One region of the Mesorhizobium sp. WSM4806 genome, then DNA from elsewhere that is predicted to be linked to it. Evidence: predicted binding sites of a transcription regulator. Region 1 holds the regulator's gene; each other region holds the start of a gene.

Evidence for each region. The regulator PhoB, encoded in region 1, activates phosphate uptake and scavenging genes when phosphate is short. The targets are predictions, from matches to a motif close to TGTCATNNANCTGTCAT.
Region 2: a site for PhoB is predicted at 1,860-1,876, ahead of phnF (phosphonate metabolism transcriptional regulator PhnF). Genes of this name have one in related genera too.
Region 3: a site for PhoB is predicted at 4,369-4,385, ahead of AC0L2M_RS00665 (PhnD/SsuA/transferrin family substrate-binding protein). Genes of this name have one in related genera too.

Annotation. Positions count from the first base shown of each region.
Region 1 covers NZ_JBVVQZ010000013.1:2,668-10,128, reverse strand. Annotated here, with positions in the region: gene pstB (phosphate ABC transporter ATP-binding protein PstB) at 1-339, shown strand, start outside; gene phoU (phosphate signaling complex protein PhoU) at 375-1,082, shown strand; gene phoB (phosphate regulon transcriptional regulator PhoB) at 1,099-1,788, shown strand; gene AC0L2M_RS19825 (ROK family protein) at 2,058-3,305, opposite strand; gene xylF (D-xylose ABC transporter substrate-binding protein) at 3,569-4,609, shown strand; gene AC0L2M_RS19815 (sugar ABC transporter permease) at 4,751-6,070, shown strand; gene AC0L2M_RS19810 (ATP-binding cassette domain-containing protein) at 6,164-6,958, shown strand; gene AC0L2M_RS19805 (CHASE domain-containing protein) at 7,072-7,461, shown strand, end outside.
Region 2 covers NZ_JBVVQZ010000010.1:177,662-185,122, forward strand. Annotated here, with positions in the region: gene AC0L2M_RS17265 (zinc-binding alcohol dehydrogenase family protein) at 61-1,077, shown strand; gene phnF (phosphonate metabolism transcriptional regulator PhnF) at 1,086-1,835, opposite strand; gene phnG (phosphonate C-P lyase system protein PhnG) at 1,958-2,422, shown strand; gene phnH (phosphonate C-P lyase system protein PhnH) at 2,422-3,033, shown strand; gene AC0L2M_RS17285 (carbon-phosphorus lyase complex subunit) at 3,035-4,147, shown strand; gene AC0L2M_RS17290 (alpha-D-ribose 1-methylphosphonate 5-phosphate C-P-lyase PhnJ) at 4,144-5,037, shown strand; gene phnK (phosphonate C-P lyase system protein PhnK) at 5,034-5,810, shown strand; gene phnL (phosphonate C-P lyase system protein PhnL) at 5,813-6,520, shown strand; gene AC0L2M_RS17305 (DapH/DapD/GlmU-related protein) at 6,517-7,134, shown strand; gene AC0L2M_RS17310 (hypothetical protein) at 7,213-7,461, shown strand, end outside.
Region 3 covers NZ_JBVVQZ010000001.1:143,780-151,240, reverse strand. Annotated here, with positions in the region: gene AC0L2M_RS00690 (DUF4214 domain-containing protein) at 1-310, opposite strand, end outside; gene AC0L2M_RS00685 (glycosyltransferase family 4 protein) at 583-1,749, shown strand; gene AC0L2M_RS00680 (NUDIX hydrolase) at 1,842-2,297, shown strand; gene phnF (phosphonate metabolism transcriptional regulator PhnF) at 2,361-3,146, opposite strand; gene AC0L2M_RS00670 (alpha-D-ribose 1-methylphosphonate 5-triphosphate diphosphatase) at 3,143-4,324, opposite strand; gene AC0L2M_RS00665 (PhnD/SsuA/transferrin family substrate-binding protein) at 4,446-5,303, shown strand; gene AC0L2M_RS00660 (phosphonate ABC transporter ATP-binding protein) at 5,382-6,131, shown strand; gene phnE (phosphonate ABC transporter, permease protein PhnE) at 6,124-6,918, shown strand; gene AC0L2M_RS00650 (calcium:cation antiporter) at 6,987-7,461, opposite strand, start outside.

The DNA.
Region 1 (7,461 bases):
CGCCTGCTCGAGTCGGGTACCGGACTGTCCGGCGGACAGCAGCAGCGCCTGTGCATCGCGCGCGCCATCGCGGTGTCGCCGGAAGTGATCCTGATGGACGAGCCCTGTTCGGCGCTCGATCCGATCGCCACCGCCCGCGTCGAGGAACTGATCGACGAACTGCGCCAGAACTATACGATCGTCATCGTCACCCATTCGATGCAGCAGGCGGCGCGCGTGTCGCAACGCACGGCGATGTTCCATCTCGGCTATCTGGTCGAGGAGGGCGCGACCGACAAGATGTTCACCAACCCCGACGACAAGCGCACCCAGGACTACATCACCGGCCGGTTCGGCTGAGCGGTCCGGCGAATTTCGAACACGAGGACAGCACCATGGGTGAACACACCGTCGCATCTTTCGACGAGGAACTGGAGCACATCGACCGGCTGATCCGCGACATGGACGAGCTCGCCGCCGCAATGGTCGCGGCCTCGATCCGCGCGTTGCTTGCGTCGGACAATGCGATGGCGCAGCGCGTCGTCTCGGACGACGCCATCATGGATGCGCGGCAGCGCGAACTCGATGACAGCGCCATCACGCTGATCGCCAAGCGGCAGCCGATGGCGCAGGATCTGCGCGCCGTGGTTGGCGCAATCCGCATGGCGGGCGATCTCGAGCGCATCGGCGATCTGGCCAAGAACATAGCCAAGCGGGTCAGCGCAGTCGGGCAGAGCGCGACGCCGCGTAATCTGTCGCACGGTATCGACGCGATGGCGGACCTCGTTCTTGTGCAGCTGCGCGGCGTGGTCGAGCACTATGTGTCGCGCGATGCCGGCGCGTTGAAGGAACTGCGCGCCGACGACCAGAAGATCGACGTGAAATACACGGCGGTTTTTCGCGAGCTCCTGACCTACATGATGGAGGATCCGCGCAACATCACCGCCTGCACGCACCTTCTGTTCTGCGCCAAGAATCTCGAGCGTATCGGCGATCACGTCACCAACATCGCCGAAAACGCCTACTTTGTCGTGACCGGGCAGCAATTGCCGGCGGATCGCCCGAAGCTCGACGAAACGACGATGTCGGCGCCGGCGACATGACAGGAGTGACCGGCCGATGATCGCGCCGCGCATCATGGTGGTGGAGGATGAAGAGCCGCTGGGCGTCCTCCTCCGTTACAATCTTGAATCCGAAGGCTATCAGGTCGAGGTGGTGACGCGCGGCGACGAGGCCGAAATCCGGCTGCAGGAAAACGTGCCCGATCTTTTGGTGCTCGACTGGATGGTGCCGGCGGTTTCCGGCATCGAGCTTTGCCGGCGCCTTCGGGTGCGCCCCGAAACCGAGCGGCTGCCGATCATCATGCTGACCGCGCGCGGCGAGGAGAGCGACCGGGTGCGCGGCCTTTCGACCGGAGCCGACGACTATCTGGTCAAGCCGTTCTCGACACCGGAATTCATGGCCAGGGTCAAGGCGCTGCTGCGCCGCGCCAAGCCGGAAGTGCTGTCCAGCGTGCTCAAGGTCGGCGACATCATGCTCGATCGTGAATCGCACCGGGTCTATCGCAAGAAGAGCGAGATCCGGCTCGGGCCGACCGAATTCCGGCTGCTCGAATTCATGATGCGCCACCCGGGCCGGGTCTTCTCGCGCAGTCAGTTGCTCGACAATGTCTGGGGCGAGACGATCTACATCGACGAGCGCACGGTGGACGTCCATGTCGGCCGGTTGCGCAAGGCGGTCAACAATGGTCGCATGCCCGATGTCATCCGCACCATCCGCGGCGCCGGCTATGCGATCAGGGAAGACTAGCTAGGGATGTGCTGATATTCAGGTGATGCCGGCCTGCGAACGGCGGCTTCCTGCGCTTACCTACAGCGCCGCGCGCCCTGTTGGGCACGCAAAGGACGCTGTAGAACTTTGATTTTGCGCACGACCTTTCCGAAATCGATCTCGATTTCGGGGTCATGCGCGGGCTCACGTACCCAAAAGTACGCTCCGCTCCGGTTCTCGGAACCCACCATTCTCGACTCGGCCTGACCTGAATCTCAACACACCCCAAGTCGCGACCCGGGAATCCTTCAAGCCACGTTCTTTCCGACCGAGCCGGCTCGTGCCTGGATGCTCGGCGCGAAAATCTCCTGGTCGACGAAGCTTAGCGCCCGCATGGCGCAACCTTCGCGGATCAGCGGCAGCTCGTTCGGCTCGGTGTCGAAGGAAATCGAACCCGAATGCTGGCCGCCGGCGGTCTGGGCGATGGCCTCGCGCAGGGCCGGCTCGATCAGGTCGAAGGCGGCAGCGCTGGCGCCGACCATGGCCACCGGCGCCGGATCGATCAGCGCAAACAGGCTGCCGAGCCCGAAGCCGAGCGCCTCGCCGGCCTTGCGGTAGGCTTCGCGCTCCGGTCCGTCCATCTCGCGCGCCCGGGCCGCCAAGGCCCGCATGTCGGCGTCGCTGACATCGGCGACCGGCTCGGCGTTCTCGCTCAACAGCCTTGCGTTGCGCCAGATGGCGTAGTTGCCGGCATAAGCCTCGACGCAGCCGCGCCGCCCGCAGCGGCAAAGCGCGCCGCCCGGCCGATGGATCATGTGGCCGAATTCGCCGCCTGAGGAGTGGGTGCCGGTGAACAGCTCGCCCTTCAGCACCAGCCCCATACCGATGCCGTGCGAGAGCAGGATGGCGATGAAATCGTCGCGGTAGCGATCCGGGTGGCGCCAGCGCAGCGCCACGGCCATCATGTTGCAGTCGTTCTCCATGATGGCAGGGATGCCGAACTCGCGTTCCAGAATGTCGGCGAAGGCGATGTTCGTCTGCGGCGTGATCGGCGACCACAACATGGCGCGCGCGTGGGAATCGGTGATGCCCTGGATCGCCAGCGCGATGCGGGCGACGCTTTGGACATCGAGGTCGGGATCTTCGAGCCGGCGCCGGACGATGGCGACACATTCGTCGATCAGCGCGTCACGCGACATGGTCAGCGTGTCCAGCCGGCGCTGTTCCTCGGCGACCACTTGCCCGGCATAATTGATGACGGCGACCGACAGGAAATTCAGCGACAACACGACGGCCAACACCGCAGCGGCTTGCGGATTGAGGCTGAGGCCGACCTGCGGCCGGCCGCGTTTCAACGAAACCGTCTCGCTCGCCTTGCTCTCGGCCAGGATGCCTTCCTGGATCAGGTCGGCAGAGATCGCCGATATGGTCGAATGGCTGAGGCCGGTGGTCGCGGCGATCTCGGTCCGCGACGGCTGGCCTGCCCGGCGCACGGCCGAAATCACCATCGCCCGGTTGCGCCGGCGCAGATCGTCATGACGGATTCCCACCGACATTTTTTTTCCTCCTCATTGCCGCGGCCGCTCATGAATCGGAAGCCGTCGGTATGCCGGACAAATACTGGCAGAAGCAGAAGGGGCTGTCATTATTTATTCCGAGCCTCGAAAAAAAGCCCGACAGGACGTCAAAATCCATCAGAATTGGTGTTGACAGTGCTTCCGCGTTGGACCAGTATTTTTTCGAGGCTCGAAAAAATAGAGCCTTTGTGCCGGCCTTCGGGCCAGTTGGTCGCGCCCTACGCGGCGCAGGGAGGAATATCATGAAGAGATTCGCAGCCGCCATTCTGGCGGGGGTCGCCATGTCGCTGACGCTCGCGTCGGCCGCGCAGGCCAAGGACAAGGTCATTGGCGTTTCGTGGTCGAACTTCCAGGAAGAGCGTTGGAAGACCGACGAAGCCGCCATGAAGGCGGCGATCGAGGCCGACGGCGACAAATATATCTCCGCTGACGCACAGTCCAATCCAGGCAAGCAGCTGACCGACGTCGAAAGCCTGATCTCGCAGGGCGCCAACGCGCTGATCATCCTTGCGCAGGATGCCTCGGCCATCGGTCCGGCGGTGCAGAAGGCGCTGGACGAAGGCATTCCGGTCGTCGGCTATGACCGGCTGATCGAGAACAAGGACGTCTTCTATCTGACCTTCGACAACCAGGAAGTCGGCCGCATGCAGGCCCGCGAAGTGTTCAAGGTGGCGCCGGAAGGCAATTACGTCTTCATCAAGGGCTCGGGCGCCGACCCTAATGCCGATTTCCTGTTCGCCGGTTCCATGGAAGTGCTCAAGGATGCCATCGACAGCGGCAAGATCAAGAATGTCGGCGAGGCTTATACGGACGGCTGGCTTCCCGCCAACGCCCAGAAGAACATGGAACAGTTCCTGACCGCCAACGACAACAAGGTCGATGCGGTGGTTGCCGCCAATGACGGCACCGCCGGTGGCGTCGTCGCGGCGCTGACGGCGCAAGGCCTGGCCGGATCCGTCCCGGTTTCGGGCCAGGACGGCGACCATGCCGCGCTGAACCGTATCGCGCTCGGCACACAGACCGTATCGGTGTGGAAAGACGCGCGCGAGCTCGGCAAGAACGCCGCCGAGATCGCCTCGCAGCTGGCCGACGGCAAGCCGATGACAGACATTGCCGGCGTCAAGGATTTCACCACGCCGGGCGGCAATGTCGTCAAGTCGCTGTTCCTGACGCCGGTTGCCATCACCAAGGACAATCTCAACGTCGTCATCGACGCCGGCTGGATCAAGCAGGAAGAGGTCTGCGCCGGCGTGGCGGCGGGCACCGTCCCGGTCTGCAACTGATCCGCCTTCGCCAAAAAAACCTGAAACGCCGCGGCTTCACGCCGCGGCGTTTTTTTCAAAAGAGTTGTTTTTCCGCGTCTCGCGGGTAATTTCTAAGCTGCTTCCGGCATCCGCGGCAGACGGCAACGGTGGGAGGACATCATGACCGACACGACTTCCAACACGCCGGTTGCTGATCGGGCGCGTGAATCCGAGCTCAGCCCCTTCGGCCGCTTCCTCAAGGCGACCGAGCTCGACATACGCATGCTCGGCATGGTCGGCGCGCTGCTGATCATCTGGGTTGGAATCCACATCCTGTCGGGCGGGCTGTTCCTCACGCCGCGCAATCTCTGGAACCTGTCGGTGCAGACTTCCTCGGTCGCGATCATGGCGACCGGCATGGTGCTGGTCATCGTGATGCGCAACATCGATCTTTCGGTCGGCTCCGTCGAAGGCGTCATCGGCATGGTGATGGGCGTTGCGCAGGCAGAATTCCTCATCCGCGTCATGGGATTCCAGCTTGGAAATCCCTGGATATGGGTCATCGCACTGGCTGCCGGCGTGGCGCTCGGCCTCATGATCGGCGCGCTTCAGGGCTTCATCATCGCCTATCTCGAGGTTCCGGCCTTCATCGTGACGCTGGGCGGCCTGCTGATCTGGCGCGGCATGGCGTGGCTGATGACGAGCGGGCGCACCGTCGCGCCGCTCGATGCCACGTTCCAGCTGATGGGTGGCGGGCCGCGTGGCTCGATCGGGGCGACCGCGAGCTGGATCGTCGGCATTCTCGCCTGTGTGGCCGTCGCCTTGATGCTGCTCAACGGCCGGTCGCAGCGCAAGCGCTTCAAGTTTCCGTTGCGCCCGGTCTGGGCGGAGAGCCTGCTTGGTGTTGTCGCCTGCGCCGCCATCCTCGGCGCCGTCTGGATCGCCAATTCCTACCCCTGGCCGATCGGCATCGTTCGCCAATACGCCCAGCGGAACGGCATCACCATCCCCGAAGGCGGGCTGTTCCTCGCCCATGGCATCGCCATACCGGTGCTGATCGCGGTCGCAGTCGGCATCGTCATGACCTTCATCACCCGGCGCACCCGTTTCGGCCGCTACGTCTTTGCCATCGGCGGCAACCCGGAAGCGGCGGAACTCGCCGGCATCAACACGCGCTGGGTGACCATGAAAGTGTTCATGATCATGGGCGTTCTGGCCGCGATCAGCGCGGCAATTGCTTCGGCCCGCCTCAATGCGGCGACCAATGCGCTGGGCACGCTGGACGAACTCTTGGTCATCGCAGCAGCCGTCATCGGCGGCACGTCGCTGGCCGGCGGCTCCGGCACGGTGCTCGGCGCCATGCTGGGCGCGCTTCTGATGCAGTCGCTGCAGTCCGGCATGGTGTTGCTCGGCATCGATTCGCCGCTTCAGAGCGTCGTCGTCGGCGCCGTGCTGGTCGTCGCCGTCTGGCTCGACACCGTCTACCGCAAGCGGGTCTGAGCATGATCCCGAGCCGAAGGTCCGAATCAGCGAAAAGTGGACATCCGTTTCGGTCCAGCATCATGCTCGGCAAAACCATGGAAAGGAACGATCATGGCTGACACGACTGCTCCCACGCCACTGATCGACATGCGCAACATCTCGATTGCCTTCGGCGGCATTCGCGCCGTCGACGATGCGTCGATCGACCTTTTCCCGGGCGAGGTCGTGGCGCTGCTCGGCCACAACGGTGCGGGAAAGTCGACCCTGATCAAGATCCTGTCCGGCGCCTACAAGCGCGATTCGGGCCAAATCTTCGTCAATGGCGAGGAGGCTTCGATCGCCAATCCGCGCGACGCCAAGAAATACGGCATCGAGACGATCTACCAGACGCTGGCGCTCGCCGACAATGTCGACGCCGCCGCCAACCTGTTCCTCGGCCGCGAGCTGATGACCGGCTGGGGCACGCTCGACGATGGCGCCATGGAGGCCGAGGCGCGCAAGGTGATGGGCAGGCTCAATCCCCGCTTCCAGCGTTTCAAGGAGCCGGTGGTCAAGCTTTCGGGCGGCCAGCGGCAGTCGGTGGCGATCGCGCGCGCCATCCTGTTCAACGCCCGCATCCTGATCATGGATGAGCCGACGGCGGCACTGGGACCGCAGGAAACGGCGCAGGTCGGCGAACTGGTCATGCAGCTCAAGGCCGACGGCATCGGCATCTTCCTGATCAGCCATGACATCCACGATGTGTTCGAGCTTGCCGACCGCGTCTGCGTCATAAAGAATGGCCGGGTCGTTGGAACGGCGCGCACCGGCGACGTGACTCAGGACGAGGTGCTCGGCATGATCATTCTGGGCAAGTGCCCGCCCGGCGCCATTCCGGGACCAGGCGCGCTGAAGATCGCCGCCTGAAGCGTCAAATACCTGTCATGTGATATGCCAGCCGTCATGATGGTTTGGCCGCGCCATTGTGTTGCCACGGGGACTTGCCCATAAGATGGGAAACCATGGGTCGCAGCAGCAATTTGAAGAAGTTCTTCCCGATCGTCGCGTTCATTGCCGTCGCGCTGATCAGCCTGACAATGGCGGGATTCGCCTATTTCGCCACCCAGGAAGCGGCGCGCATCAAATTCGAGGCGACGGCGGACGACGCCCTCAACCGGATCGATAGCCGCATCGACCTGCATCTGTCACTGCTGCGATCGACACATGCGCTGTTCGAGGCTCGCAATGGTGACATTTCGCGGGGCGAGTTCAAGGCGTTCTTCGATGCGCTGGGTATCAACGACAATTTCGCCGGCCTGCGCGGCATCGGCTTTCTCCGGCTGGTGAGAGCCGGCGACGAGGCAGCGGTCGAGCGTGCTATCCTGCACGACTATGGCGTCAGCGATGCGATCTATCCGGCCACGACGACG
Region 2 (7,461 bases), on a different contig from region 1:
CTTAACAACCGCCGGCCCGGCGATCGGGCCGGCGGCGCCATGAACCGACTGGATCAAAGCATGAAAGCCGTCATCTGCCGTTCGCCCGGCGATCTTGTTGTGGAAGACCGCCTGGCGCCGGGCACACCACCGCCGGGCTGGGCGTTGGTCGCGGTCAGTCATGTCGGCATCTGCGGCACCGACTATCACATCTTCGAGGGCAAGCATCCGTTCCTCGCCTATCCCCGCATCATGGGTCACGAGGTCTCCGGCACCGTGATCGAGGCCGGCGAAGGCGTCGACCTGCCGGTGGGCGAGCCGGTGATCATCAACCCGTATCTCGCTTGCGGCAAATGCAGCGCCTGCCGCCTAGGCAAGCCGAATTGCTGCGTCAGGATCGAGGTGCTCGGCGTCCACCGCGACGGCGCCATGTGCGAACGGATCCTGGTGCCGGCGCAAAATCTTTATCCGGCCAACGGCCTGTCGCTGGCCGATGCCGCCGCCGTCGAATTCCTGGCGATCGGGGCGCATGCCGTGCGGCGCTCGCTGGCTGATCCCGGCGCGCGCACGCTGGTCATCGGTGCCGGGCCGATCGGCCTCGGCACGGCGCTGTTTGCCCGCATCGCCGGTCTCGACGTGACGCTGCTCGACATGAGCGCGGAAAGGCTTGGCTTCGCCGCAAGCGAACTCGGCTTCGCCACCCTCGACGCATCACGGCAGTCTGCGACCGATCTGGTTCGCGAGGCGACCAACGGCGAAGGTTTTGACGTGATTTTCGATGCCACCGGCAACACTCAGTCCGTCCAGTCAGCCTTCGCCCATGTCGCGCATGGCGGGACGCTGGTCCTGGTCAGCGTCGTCAAGGACGACATCGTCTTTTCCGATCCTGAATTCCACAAGCGCGAGATGACGCTGATCGGCAGCCGCAACGCTCTGCGCGTCGACTTCGACCATGTCGCCGCCTCGATCCGCGATGGTGCTGTGCCGCTGGCAAAGCTCGTCACCCATCGCACGACGCTTGGCGACACGCCGCGCGACCTCGCCCGCTGGGCGCATGAGAAATCCGGCCTGATCAAGGCCGTCATCCAGGTCGGATGAACCGGACTTTAAAGCGCCGATATCTTGAGCTCGACCCGCTCAGCCGGAAACCGGGTTTCGGCAAACTGGATCGGCTGGCCGTCCGGCGTGACGTTGACGGCGACCGTGACCAGCACGATGGCGCCGGGCTGCAGATTAAGATCGGCAAGGTCGGCGGCGTCCGCGTGGCGGGCCGACAACACCGTCGATTGTCTGAGATAGTCACCGATGCCGAAACGCCGGAATGAGGCGGTCACCGATCCGGTTTCGGCCATGGCGGCATCGATGCCGGCGAAGCGAGCCGCGTCGAACCAGCCGGTCGCACGCGAGACCGGTTGCCCATCGGCTTCGCCGCGTGTCTCGAGGCGTATGACAGTCGAACCCCTGGCAAGCCCCAGCCCTTCGGCGACGCGCCGGCTGGCCGGCTCGACCGCCGATTCGAGCAGCACGCTGCGGCGCTCCGACGCCTGCCCTTGCAAGCCCTCCGAAAAACGGGTGCGGGCGCCGATCGGATAGGACAGGCGCTTGCGCGACAGCACGAAGGTGCCGCGCCCCTGTTCGGCCCTGAGCACGCCATCCTGCACCAGTGCGGCGATGGCGCTGCGCACCGTATGGCGGTTGACGCCATAGCGCTGGGCCAGTGCAACTTCCGGTGGCAATGCAGCATTCTCGGCAAAGTCGCCGACGGCGATCGACTGCAGGATCTGGTCGGCGATCTGCCGCCACAGCGAGACGCCGCTGCGCCGCTCCAAGCTGCTGGCCATCTGCTGACCGATCATTTCTTTGCCCCGATCTTTTCGCGCTGTCATCCGTCCGTCATGGACACGCTTTAGAAAATAGATATAATTTGTATAATTGTCCATATCAATGGACGAATTTTCGATGCAAGGGAATGTCAACCATGCGAGGACAGGAAGCGCGCGATCAGCAGCTTGAGCGCAAGGCCGTCATGGCGACGTTGGCGCAATCGACCGGCGACGATATCGTCCGCCTCTGGAACGAAGCCGGCCTGCCTTCGGAAGCAGAACTCCTGCGCGGCCCTGAAACCGGCCTGGTCACCGTGCGTGGCCGCATCGGCGGCGGCGGCGCACCATTCAACGTCGGCGAGGCGACGGTCACCCGCGCGACTGTGCGGCTTGCCTCGGGAGAAGTCGGCCACTGCTATGCGCTCGGCCGTGACAAGCAGAAAGCAAAACTGGCGGCGATCGCCGACGCGCTCTGGCAGGATCCCACCCGCCGCAACGAGGTCGAGAGCAAACTCATTGCGCCGCTGCAGGCCGCACTGGCCAGCCGACGTGAGCGGCGGCGCGCCGAGACGGCGGCAACGAAGGTCGATTTCTTCACCATGGTACGCGGAGAAGACTGATGGACATCGCAACGCAAGCGATCGAGGGCGGCTTTGCCAATCCGGTGTTCGACGCCCAGACAGTGTTCCGCGCCGTGATGGACGCAATGGCGCGGCCGGGCACCCTGCAGCCTCTGCCGGTCTTTGCCCGCCCACCGGCGCCGCTGTCGGCCACCGCGGGCGCCATCGCGCTGGCGCTGTGCGACAACGACACGCCGCTCTGGCTCGACCTCGTTCTGCAGGCCCCAGCAGCGATGAAATCCTGGCTCGGCTTCCACACCGGCGCGCCACTGGCCCACACGCCAGCCGATGCGCATTTCGCGCTGATCGCCACGCCGGCCGAGATGATGGCGCTCGACGGCTTTTCACAAGGCACCCAGGACTATCCCGACCGCTCGACGACGCTGATCCTGCAGGTCAGCGATCTCGTCTCAGGCGCGCCGCTGCTGCTCGAAGGTCCTGGCATCGAAACAACCGCGACAATCGCGCCGGCGCAGATGCCGCGCCACTTCGTCGAACAATGGAAGCAGAACAATCAGCGTTTCCCCCGTGGTGTCGACCTTATCCTCGCCACCCCGGAAGGCGTTGCCTGCCTGCCGCGTACGACGCGCATCAAGACGATGGAGGCGTGATATGTATGTCGCGGTAAAAGGCGGTGAAGCGGCCATTGCCAACGCCCACGCCCTGCTCGCCGACCGCCGCCGCGGCGACCGTTCCGTGCCGGCGCTTCGCCTCGACCAGATCGTCGAGCAGCTGGCGCTCGGCGTCGACCGGGTGATGAGCGAAGGTTCGCTCTACGACCGTGAATTGGCGGCGCTGGCCATCGTTCAGGCGCGCGGCGACATGATCGAGGCGATCTTCCTGGTTCGCGCCTATCGCACCACGCTGCCGCGCTTCGGCTACACCAGGGCGATCGACACCGGGGCGATGCTGGTCGAGCGGCGCGTGTCGGCGACCTACAAGGATCTTCCCGGCGGCCAGCTGCTCGGCCCGACCTTCGACTACACGCACAGGTTGCTCGACCCCGAACTCGCCGCGGGCGGCGACGTCGCCGAGCCGCTGCAGCGTGCCAGCGACGCGGACGCCATGCCGCGCGTCTCCGCCATCCTCGCCCGCGAAGGCCTGATCGAGCCCGATGGCGACATGCCGCAGGACCATATCCCGGGCGACATCACCCGCGAGCCGCTGGAGTTCCCGATGGCGCGCGACATCCGCCTGCAGGCGCTGTCACGCGGCGACGAGGGTTTTTTGCTGGCGCTCGGCTACTCCACCCAGCGCGGCTATGCCCGCAACCATCCGTTCGTCGGTGAGGTTCGCATCGGCGAGGTCGAGCTGGAACTCGACGTGCCGGAGCTGCCATTCGCCGTACCGCTCGGTTCTGTGCGTGTCACCGAGTGCCAGATGGTCAACCAGTTCAAGGGCTCGGCCAAGGCGCCGCCGCAATTCACCCGCGGCTACGGCCTCGTCTTCGGCCAGAGCGAGCGCAAGGCGATGGCCATGGCGCTCTGCGACCGCGCGCTTCGTGCAACCGAATTCGGCGAAGATGTCGTCGCCGCTGCCCAGGACGAGGAATTCGTCATCTCGCATTCCGACAATGTCCAGGCGACCGGCTTCGTCGAGCACCTCAAGCTGCCGCACTATGTCGACTTCCAGGCCGAGCTCGACCTGGTGCGCCGCATGCGCGCCGAGCACGACGCCCGCGAGAACGGCGGCAAGATGGAAGAAAAAAGGGAGGCCGCGGAATGACCGCACAACCGACCGACATCGCCACCTACAACTTCGCCTATCTCGACGAGCAGACCAAGCGGATGATCCGCCGCGCGATCCTCAAGGGTATCGCCATTCCCGGCTATCAGGTGCCGTTCGCCTCGCGCGAGATGCCGATGCCTTATGGCTGGGGCACCGGCGGCGTTCAGGTCACCGCCTCGATCATCGGCCCGGACGATGTGCTGAAGGTCATCGACCAAGGCGCCGACGATACCACCAATGCGGTCTCGATTCGCGCCTTCTTCAAGAAGGTCGCCAATGTCGCCGTCACCACCGACACGGCGAAGGCGACCATCATCCAGACCCGCCACCGCATCCCCGAGCACCCGCTGACCGCAGGCCAGGTGCTGGTCTATCAGGTGCCGATTCCCGAGCCGCTGCGCTTCCTCGAGCCGCGCGAGACGGAAACGCGGAAAATGCATGCGCTGGAGGAATATGGACTCATGCATGTAAAACTCTACGAAGACATCGCCAGACACGGTCGCATCGCCACCACCTACGCCTATCCGGTCAAGGTCGAGGGTCGCTATGTGATGGACCCGTCGCCGACGCCGAAGTTCGATAACCCGAAAATGCACCGTTCGCCGGCTCTGCAACTGTTCGGCGCCGGCCGCGAAAAGCGCATCTATGCGCTGCCGCCTTTCACCGACGTGATCAGCCTCGACTTCGAGGACCATCCGTTCGAGGTGCAGACCTTCGACCAACCCTGCGCACTGTGCGCGGCCGAAAACGTCTATCTCGACGAGGTCATCCTCGACGACCATGGCGGCCACATGTTCGTCTGCTCCGATACCGACCATTGCGAGAAGCGGCGCGAGCAAGGCCATCGCGGCCACCTTGCGCCCGAGACGATGGAGCCGGCGCAATGACCGACGAACCGCTGCTGCGCGTTTCCGCGCTGTCCAAGTTCTACGGCTCGCGCATTGGTTGCGAGAACGTCAGCTTCGACCTGTGGCCGGGCGAGGTGCTGGCAGTGGTCGGCGAATCCGGATCCGGCAAGACGACGCTGCTCAACTGCCTGTCGACCAGATTGCTGCCGAGTTCCGGCACCGCCAGCTACCGCATGCGCGACGGCCAGCTCCGCGAGCTTTACCGCATGAGCGAGGCCGAGCGCCGCTTCCTGATGCGCACCGACTGGGGTTTTGTCCATCAGAACCCCGCCGACGGGCTGCGCATGACGGTGTCGGCCGGCGCCAATGTCGGCGAGCGGCTGATGGCGGTCGGCGACCGCCACTATGGCAATATCCGCGCCACCGCCGTCGACTGGCTGTCGCGCGTGGAGATCGACGGGGACCGTATCGACGACGAACCGCGCGCCTTTTCCGGCGGCATGCGCCAGCGCCTGCAGATCGCCCGCAACCTCGTCACCGGGCCGCGGCTGGTGTTCATGGACGAGCCGACCGGCGGCCTCGACGTTTCGGTGCAGGCGCGCCTGCTCGACCTGTTGCGCGGCCTGGTCACCGATCTCGGCCTGGCGGCGATCGTCGTCACCCACGACCTTGCGGTGGCGCGTCTGCTGTCGCAACGCATGATGGTGATGAAGGACGGCCGCGTCGTCGAAAGCGGCCTCACCGACCGCGTGCTTGACGATCCCCGCGCGCCCTACACCCAGCTTCTCGTTTCTTCCATTCTGCAGGTGTGATCATGGCAACCCCGCTCGTCGTCTCCGATGTTGCCAAGAGCTTCACCATGCATCTGCGTGACGGCATCAGACTGCCGGTCGTCGCCGGCGTGTCGTTCTCGATCAGGAGCGGCGAATGTGCCGTGCTCGGCGGCCCCTCCGGCGCCGGCAAGAGCTCGATCCTGAAGATGCTCTACGGCAACTATGCCGTCGATGCAGGCCAGATCATCGTCCAGCACGAGGACGGGCTCATCGATCTGGCGACGGCCAGCCCACGCACCGTGCTTGCCGTGCGCCGGCTGACGATCGGTTATGTCAGCCAGTTCCTGCGCACCGTGCCGCGCGTCTCGGCGCTGGATGTCGTCGCCGAACCGCTGGTCGAGCGCGGCGAGGACCGCGAGGTCGCGCGCGGCAAGGCACGCGCCTTGCTGGCGCAACTCAACCTGCCGGAAAGGCTCTGGGCACTGCCGCCGGCGACCTTTTCCGGCGGCGAGCAACAGCGCGTCAACATCGCGCGCGGCTTCATCACCGAGCACCCGATCCTGCTGCTTGACGAGCCGACCGCTTCGCTCGACGCCAGCAACCGCGACGTGGTGATTGCGCTGATCGCGGCCAAGAAGGCAGCCGGCGTCGCCCTGCTTGGCATCTTCCACGACCATGATGTGCGCGAGGCAGTGGCCGACCGCGTCATCGACGTGACCGCTTTTGCCGCCGGGAAAATCGCCGCATGACCAGAAAACTGTCGGAAACGCCGCTTGTCCACGAGACAGCGGAAGTCGACAACTCGACGCTCGGCCGCTGGACCGAGATCGCCGAACGCTGCCGGCTTTCGGAAAGTACGCTCGGCGACTATTCCTACATGATGCAGGACTGCAGCGCCTGGTGCGCGACGATCGGCAAATTCGCCAACATCGCCGCCAGCGTGCGCATCAACGCCACCAACCATCCGACCTGGCGGCCGACGCTGCACCATTTCACCTATCGCGCCTCTGACTATTGGGACGACGCCGAGCACGAGAGCGAATTCTTTGCCCAGCGCCGCGCCAAACGGGTCACCATCGGCCACGACACCTGGTTTGGCCACGGCTCGACCATCCTGCCCGGCGTCAGCGTCGGCGACGGTGCGGCGGTCGGCGCCGGCGCCGTGGTATCGAAAGACGTCGCGCCCTACACCATCGTCGGCGGCGTGCCGGCCAAACCGATCCGCGAACGCTTCGACCGCCGCACGGCGGAACGCTATCAGGCGCTTGCCTGGTGGGATTGGGACCACGCCCGCCTGCGCGCCGCGCTCGACGATTTTCGCGCGCTTTCGGCGGAAGCATTTCTGGAAAAATACGGCGGCTAACGTCCCTTGCCAACGCTGTCGCCTTATGATTGACGATTGCCGGGCAGAAAGTTGTAAGGAAAAGTCGTAAGGATTGGCATGCTCGGACGATGGATCGGATCTTGCCTGGTTGCGCTGGTGGTTCTCTTGCCTCAACAAGCGCCTGCCGAGCAGGTGCCGAAGATGGATCCTCGCGGCGCGGTCCTTTGCATCTGGATGATCTATGCATCAATCCACGCGATCGGTGAAAACTGCGCTCCGAAACAGGATCGTGATTTTCTCGACTTCCTTCAGTCCGGGATCGACCGCATGAACGTCTTCATCATCAGGAACTCGGACACCACGCAG
Region 3 (7,461 bases), on a different contig from region 1:
CCAGTTCGGCAAGTTTGTTGGCGCTGTCGGCGCTGGAAATGTTGACCCGATACGACTTCATGCCGAGATCGCTGACATAGTCGAGTTGCTGTTCGATCGATATCCCGGGATAGGCGTTGAAGGGATGGCCGTTGATCCCCCAGAGCAAATCCGCTGCGCCCGAAGCTGTCATGCCAAGCAGGCATGCCAGGGCTGTCCAAAGACGTCTGGTCGCGGCGACGGCCCGTCCAACGGAGCCTGGTTGCAATGGATTGGTCGGGCGCTGCATCAGCGCGAACTTGCCTGTTTTGCGCCGGACATCATGCGGCATCACTCCACTCGCTCAACTCGCCTGACATCCATCCGAGCACGACGATTGAGATCTGCCGCGCTGCCCAACGCAGTCTATCAAAACCGCGCCACGCAGAACCTCACACATTTGGCGTAAACGCCGATGATTGGCCTCGCCATTCGGATGAGAGCTGCCGGGAAGCCTTTTCGGGCAAACGACCGGGTACGTCCCAAAGGCCAGGATGACCCTGCTGTCCTGGTCGTCCAAAGTCGTGGAACCGAGGCATGGCGCTGGTGACCAAAAACCCTGTGATGGCACGACATTGGACAATCAACGGCCGTTTTCTCGCGCAGCCGACCACCGGAGTTCAGCGCTACGCACGCGAGATCGTTTCGGCGCTGGACGCCTTGATCGTGGACCACGCTGCCTTGGCGCGGGATTTGACGGTCGAGTTGCTGGTCCCGCCGGGGGCGCTTGAAAAATTGCCCCTGGCAGCGATCCGTGTCCGGACTGTCGGCAGTGTTGGCGGGCATTTATGGGAACAGGCTGTGCTTCCGGCCTATCTTCGCGGCGGGCTGCTTAGCCTCTGCAATACCGGCCCTCTGACGGTTCGTCGGCAGGTGCTGTGCATTCACGATGTCAATACACGGGTAGCCCCGCAGAGCTATTCATTTCCATTTCGGCTTCTTTACCGCACCCTGGTTCCTGCCTTGGGCCGGGCCACGCGTAAGATTACGACGGTGTCGAAATACTCTGCGGGTGAACTGGCGCGCTATGGCGTGTGCCCGGCGGCAAAGGTCGAAATTGTAGGCAATGGGCATGAACATGCGTTGCGATGGGCTCCTTGCCATTCAGAACAAACACTGGCAGTCGCCGGCCCTCGTACGATCGTCGTGCTTGGCAGTTCCATCCCGCACAAAAATGTCGGCTTGATCATCGGCATGCACGAGCGACTTGCCGCGGCGGGGCTGCAGATTGTTGTTGTCGGCGCGTCAACGTCCCGCGTTTTCGCCAGCAGCGGCGACCAGAAATCCCCGAACGTCATTTGGCTGGGAAGAAGACCGGACGCGGAACTCGGCGCGCTTCTGCGCGATTGCCTATGCCTCGCGTTCCCCTCCTTGGTCGAGGGTTTCGGACTGCCGCCCCTCGAGGCCATGACACTGGGATGTCCGGTGGTGATGTCGGACCGTGCCAGCCTGCCCGAAATCGGCGGCGATGCGGTGTTGTACGCATCACCTTGCGACGATAATGCGTGGTTCGATTGTTTTATGCGCCTGGTCCACGAAGAAGGCCTCAGAACCAAATTGATCGCACGCGGTCGCGCCAGGGCGGCGCGATTTCAGTGGGCCGCGTCGGCTCAGCGCTATCTGGAGCTGATGGCCAGCGTGGATGGATTTCCAGAAGTGCCGCCACCACCGCTGAGGGAAGTCGAATGCAATCCGAATGAGCGACTTACGGCGGCCGCTAGTATCAATTGAGGTATCTCGAGTCTAACGGCATCTGCCATTCAGGCGCATCATTCCCGTTCAGCCTGCCTGCGATGACAGGCTGGATCCGGAGGTATGAGGCGATGGCGAAAAGAAGTGCGGGCATCCTGCCTTACCGCAGATCGACCAACGAACTGCAGGTGCTGCTTGTCCATCCGGGCGGGCCGTTCTGGCAGAGCCGCGATCTCGGCGCATGGTCGATCGCAAAGGGCGAGTATGGTGATGACGAACAGCCGGAAGCCGCGGCGCGTCGCGAATTTGAGGAGGAAACCGGCTGGGAGCTCTCGGGAGCACTGCTTCCGCTAGGGGAACTGCGCCAGCCCGGCGGCAAGCTTGTTACGGCCTTCGGCGCCGAAGGCGATTTCGATGCCGGCACCTTGCGCAGCAACATGTTCGAGATGCGATGGCCGCCGCGCAGCGGCCGCATGCAGACTTTTCCTGAGATCGATCGCGCAGGGTGGTTCGGCCTCGAAATGGCCCGGGAAAAGTTGCTTCTCGGCCAGCGGCCTTTTCTCGACCGGCTTGTGGTGTCTGTCTAAGGGTCGACCCAATTGCCCGACTGACGTCCTCAACTGGTCGTGTTGACATGCGCCATACCATAATCAGAAGACGAATTCGACGGATGTCAGCGGCCAGCAGCCGCGGGTCCATTCGATTGGTACGCCGCTGCGGTCCTCGTTGACAGCATTGATGCGGAATACTGGCGTTCCGGGCGTCAGCCGCAGGATTTCCGCTTCATCGGGGGATGCAAAGCCGCCACTGATGCGCGTCTCGGCCCGCCGGTAGTTGTCGATGCCATGCGCGCGGAAAACATCGGTCACCGACTGACGCACATCGTATCTCTGCTCGAAGTCGGGAAAGAGATGCGCCGGAAAGAACTTGGTATTGACGTAAACCGGCTGCTTGTCCGACGTTCTGATCCGGCACAGCCGGATAATGGTGGTGTCAGGTGCGACACGCAACCGTTCCGCCACGGCCGCTTCGGCCGGTTCCCGGAGAATAAGCAGCGTCCGGGTGCCGATTTCCTGGCCGTGGGCTTCGAAATTGTCGAGAAAGCGCTGTCCGTCGCGAACAGTGAATGTCGAGGGCAGGTTTCGCACGAAGATACCGACGCCCTTGCGGGCGGTGAGGTGGCCCTCATGCTGTAACTGCTGCAGCGCCCGGCGAAGCGTAATGCGGGTGACCGCGAGTTTCTCTGCCAGATGCGTTTCTCCGGGAAGCTGGCTGCCCGGCGCAAGACTGCCGCTCTCGATCAGATCGAAGATGTGATCGTAGATCTGCTGCCAGATCGGCGTATCGTTGCGTGGCCGAAAGACCAGCCCGTCAAAGGCCAGAAGGCGATTGCCATTGCGCTCGTGTGGTGTTGAAATTTTCGTGTCCAAGTTCATGAAACCTTATCCACCGGCGACCGCTGTGCAGACCATCGGTCTGTGCGGGAGAGCCCGGAGCTATAGACAATTTGTCCATGGACCATGGTGGCCACCACACGCGGATGCTCTGGATCGCCAGCATCGACCAGGATCAGATCCGCCCGGCGGCCGGCAACAAGCGAGCCGCGATCGTCGAGGCCGGCCACCCGGGCCGGGTTTGCCGAAACCAGATTCCAGATCGAGGGGAAGTCGCCGGCGTCTGGCGAAGACAGTCTGAAGGCCGCATGCAGAGGCGAAGGGTAGTGGTAATCGCTGGTCAGCACCGTGCAAAGTCCGGCCCTGACGGCCTCGGTGGCATTCAGCGCTCCATTATGGCTGCCGCCGCGCACGACGTTGGGCGCGCCGAGGATCACGTCCTCGCCCATTTGCCGCGCGGCCTTGGCTGTTTCGAACGTCAGCGGAAATTCCGAGGCCTTTGCGCCGAGGGCGCGAAAATACATGCGTTCCTCGGGAGACGCTTCGTCATGGGCAAGAAGCACATTGCCACTGGCCCGCGCAGTTGCGGCCAGCTTCCCGATCGCGATCTCAACCTCGGCGCGGCGGGACCAAATCTGGCCGAGCAACGTCATGTATTGCTCGCGGCTCAAGCCAGACCGCTCCGCCATCTGACCGATCTTGCGGGCAATCGTGCCGTTCAGCACCGACCCCGTCGTATGATCGTTGACGGCGATGATCGGCCGTGGCGAAAGCGAGAGCCATCGTACGACCTGCGCCATTTGATCAAGCGCGAAGGTCTCCCAGCGCAGATGCAGACGCGTATCGCAGCCAAGGCTATCGCGGAGATCGCAGACCGCGCCGATCAGCTGTTTGGCAGCGTCGAGCGAGCGAAGTCCAGGCTCCCACGACACCGTGACGCCGTGAAAGGCCGTGGTTACGCCATTGGCGACAAGCTGGCGGTCCGTATCTTTCAGCGCCAGCGCGGTGTCGAAGCGGACACCGGGCCGCGGCATGATCTGGCGCTCGAAGCCGTCGCCGTGAATATCGACGATCCCCGGAAGCACGAGCAGACCATCGGCATCGATTGTGGAGGCATGGGCCGCTCGCAGCTCTGACAGGGCGCCGCCGGTGACGCTCAGGTCCGCGGTTTCAAGTCCCCGTTCGGTAAGGATGCGACCACCCTGGATGTGCCAGTTCACTGTATCCCTCAAAAAAGCAAAGGCTGCCGGTGGCGCCGGCGAAATGTCACGAGCACGTCATCTGCTGCGTATACGGATTAGCCGGTAACAGTTTCCTGTCTATACAGCAAAGGAAAAAACGATGATCCGCAGCATCGCAACCGCACTCGCCCTGACGCTTGCCTCCGCCGTTCCAGTGTTTGCGGAGCCAGTGAAATTCGCGGTAACCGACATGGAGGGACTGGAGGCTCTTCAGCAGGAATTCGGTGCTTTCCAGACCGCTCTTGAGGAGGCGACCGGCCTGGATGTCGAGCTGTTTCCGGTCAGTTCGCGGACCACCGCCGCCGAGGCGATGAATTCCGGGCAGGTCGATCTTGTCCTGACCGGTCCTGCAGAATACGTCGTCATGAAGGAATTAAGCCAGCCGAAGATTGTTGTCGCCTGGCAGCGCCCCGACTATTTCGCTCAGATCGCCGTGCTGGCGAATGGACCGATCCGCTCGGTCGAAGACTTGAAGGGCAAGAAGGTCGCATTCGGCTCGGTCGGCTCGACCTCCCAGCACCTCGGCCCCGCGCAGGCGCTGGCCGATTTCAACCTGAAATATGCCACCGATTACGAACCAGTAATCATATCGCGCAACATCGCGGCTGAGGCTCTCATCCGCGGCGACATCGCCGCTATCGGCTTGAATTTCGGCTATCTCAACTCGGTCCGGGAAGCATTCCCCGGCGTTGCCTTCTCGGTCATCGCACGGGGCCGCGATCTGCCGAACGACATTCTTGTCGCCCGCAAGGACATTTCAGATGACGTGTTCGTCAAGATCCGCGATGCCTTTGCGAAGAATGGCAATGAGCTGATGAAAGCGATCCTGACCGGCGAGGACAACCAGAAATTCAAGGGCGGTTTCTTCCTGACTGATGTCAGGGACTCGGACTACGACTATGTCCGCTCGATGTACCGCACGATCGGAATCGAGACCCTCACCGACTTCGTAAACTGAGGCTCGCTCCTTTTCAGCGACAAGGCCGGCGGCTAACCGCCGTCTGTTTCGCAGTTCGGTCTGGGCCAAGAGGTCACTATGACAGCCATCATTCGGGCGCACGATCTTGCGAAGAGCTATGCGAACGGAAAGGTCATTTTCTCCAGTATCGGCCTCACCATAGCATCGCGCGAACGGGTTGCCCTGATTGGCTCGAACGGTGCTGGAAAATCCACCCTGCTCAAATGCCTCATTGGTCTTCTACCGTCGAGCGGTGGCGAGGTCGTCACCCTCGGCGAGAGCTTCCGCTCGGCGCCGTCCGTCGTCCAGCTGCGGCGCATACGCAGGCAGATCGGATTTGTCTTCCAGCACCACGGACTGGTCAGCCGCCAATCGGTTCTTACAAACGTTTTGCAGGGCAAGCTCGGGCTGCCCGGCGGCTGGCGCGGCTGGCACCATTCCATCGCAAAGCAACACTGGCGCGAGGAAGCAATGCAGGCCCTCGCCGAAGTGCGGCTTCTCGGCAAGGCGGGCGCCCGCGCCGACGCGCTTTCTGGAGGGCAGGCGCAGCGGGTGGCGATTGCCCGTGCGTTGATCCGGCGTCCGAAGCTTTTGATAGCAGACGAACCGGCGGCAAGTCTCGACCCGGCGGCTGGACATGATGTGATGCGCGTCTTCTCCGAGCTGACCCAGGAACAGGCGATCACTTTCGTCTATACCACGCACGACATGGAGCATGCTCTCGACTACTCCGACCGCTTGATAGCGCTCAAGGCGGGCAAGGTCTTCTTCGACCGACCGACGGCGCAGGTGACCCGCGCTGATCTGAAAGACGTCTTCGATGCATGACCGCCTTTCGCTGAGCCGGATTCCATCGATCTCGCCCGTCACTTTCAGCTTTGCCGTCGCTTTGGCCGCTCTCGTGATCGTTTCCGCCGGGCAGGTCGCACCTTCGCCGGAACAACTGGCAGGCGGGGTGCCCCGAATGGTCCATCTCGTCGGCCGCATGATACCCCCAAATGTCGAGCCAGGGTTCCTCCTGAGGGTTTTCTGGCGCATGGTCGAAACGTTTCAGATAGCGCTCGTGGGGACAGCAATAGGTGTCGTCCTCAGCTTGCCGTTTGCCTGGCTCTCGGCCAAGGACATAACCCCGATCGGCCCGTTCCGGCATATCTCCAGGATGCTGGTCTCGTTGTTCAGGACTGTTCCAGATTTGGTCTGGGCACTACTTTTCGTGTCAGCCGTTGGTCTCGGGGCGGTTGCCGGCACCATGACCATCGTCGTCGATACGATCGGCTTTTGCGGGCGCTTCTTCGCCGAGGCGATGGAGGATGCCGACGAAAGACCTCAGGAAGCGCTGTTTGCAATCGGCGCCGGACGATTCTCTGTTCTGTGCGGGGCAGTACTGCCTGACGCCATGCCGTCCCTGATAAACACCACGCTCTTCGCGCTTGAAAAGGCAGTGCGCTCGTCCGTTGTTCTCGGCCTCGTTGGAGCCGGTGGCATCGGACAGGAGCTGAAGGTCGCGTTCGATCTTTTCCAATACAGGAATGCCTCGACCATCATTCTCGTGATCTTCGCCATCGTGGTGTTGATGGAGTTCGTGACTGATCGCTTGCGCTCGAAGGTCCAGTAGTTGCAGGCTAGGCATGTGCGCCGCAAACGACAGGACGCAGCGATGGCGGAAGACGGCGGGTCGATCACCTACGGCACGAAGATAAGGAACAGATACGCGACAAACACGACGAGATGAACGAGCCCCGTCAGCATCGTTGTTCGGCCCGTCCCAAAGCTCACGATGCTGATGGCAAGGGCGAGGATGAGAAGCACGGTATCCCCCGGACCCAGACCAAGAGTCAGGCTTCGTCCGGTGAGCAGGCTCGCCGCACCGATCGCCGGGATTGTCAGGCCGATTGTGGCGCAGGCCGAGCCGAGGGCGACATTCAGCCCTCGCTGAAGTTCATTATTGAGTGCTGCCCGAACCGCCGATACCGCCTCCGGCATAAGCACAAGCGCAGCGACGAAGAAGCCCACGATGGCGTCCGCCTGGGTAATATGAAGAAACTCGAGCCCATTCTCGATGTTGCCGGCCACCTGTTCGGTCAGAAGAACGATCCCTGCCAGTCCGACAAATAAGAGGAGCACATTGGTGGTCACTCTCCCACCCTCAGATACATGC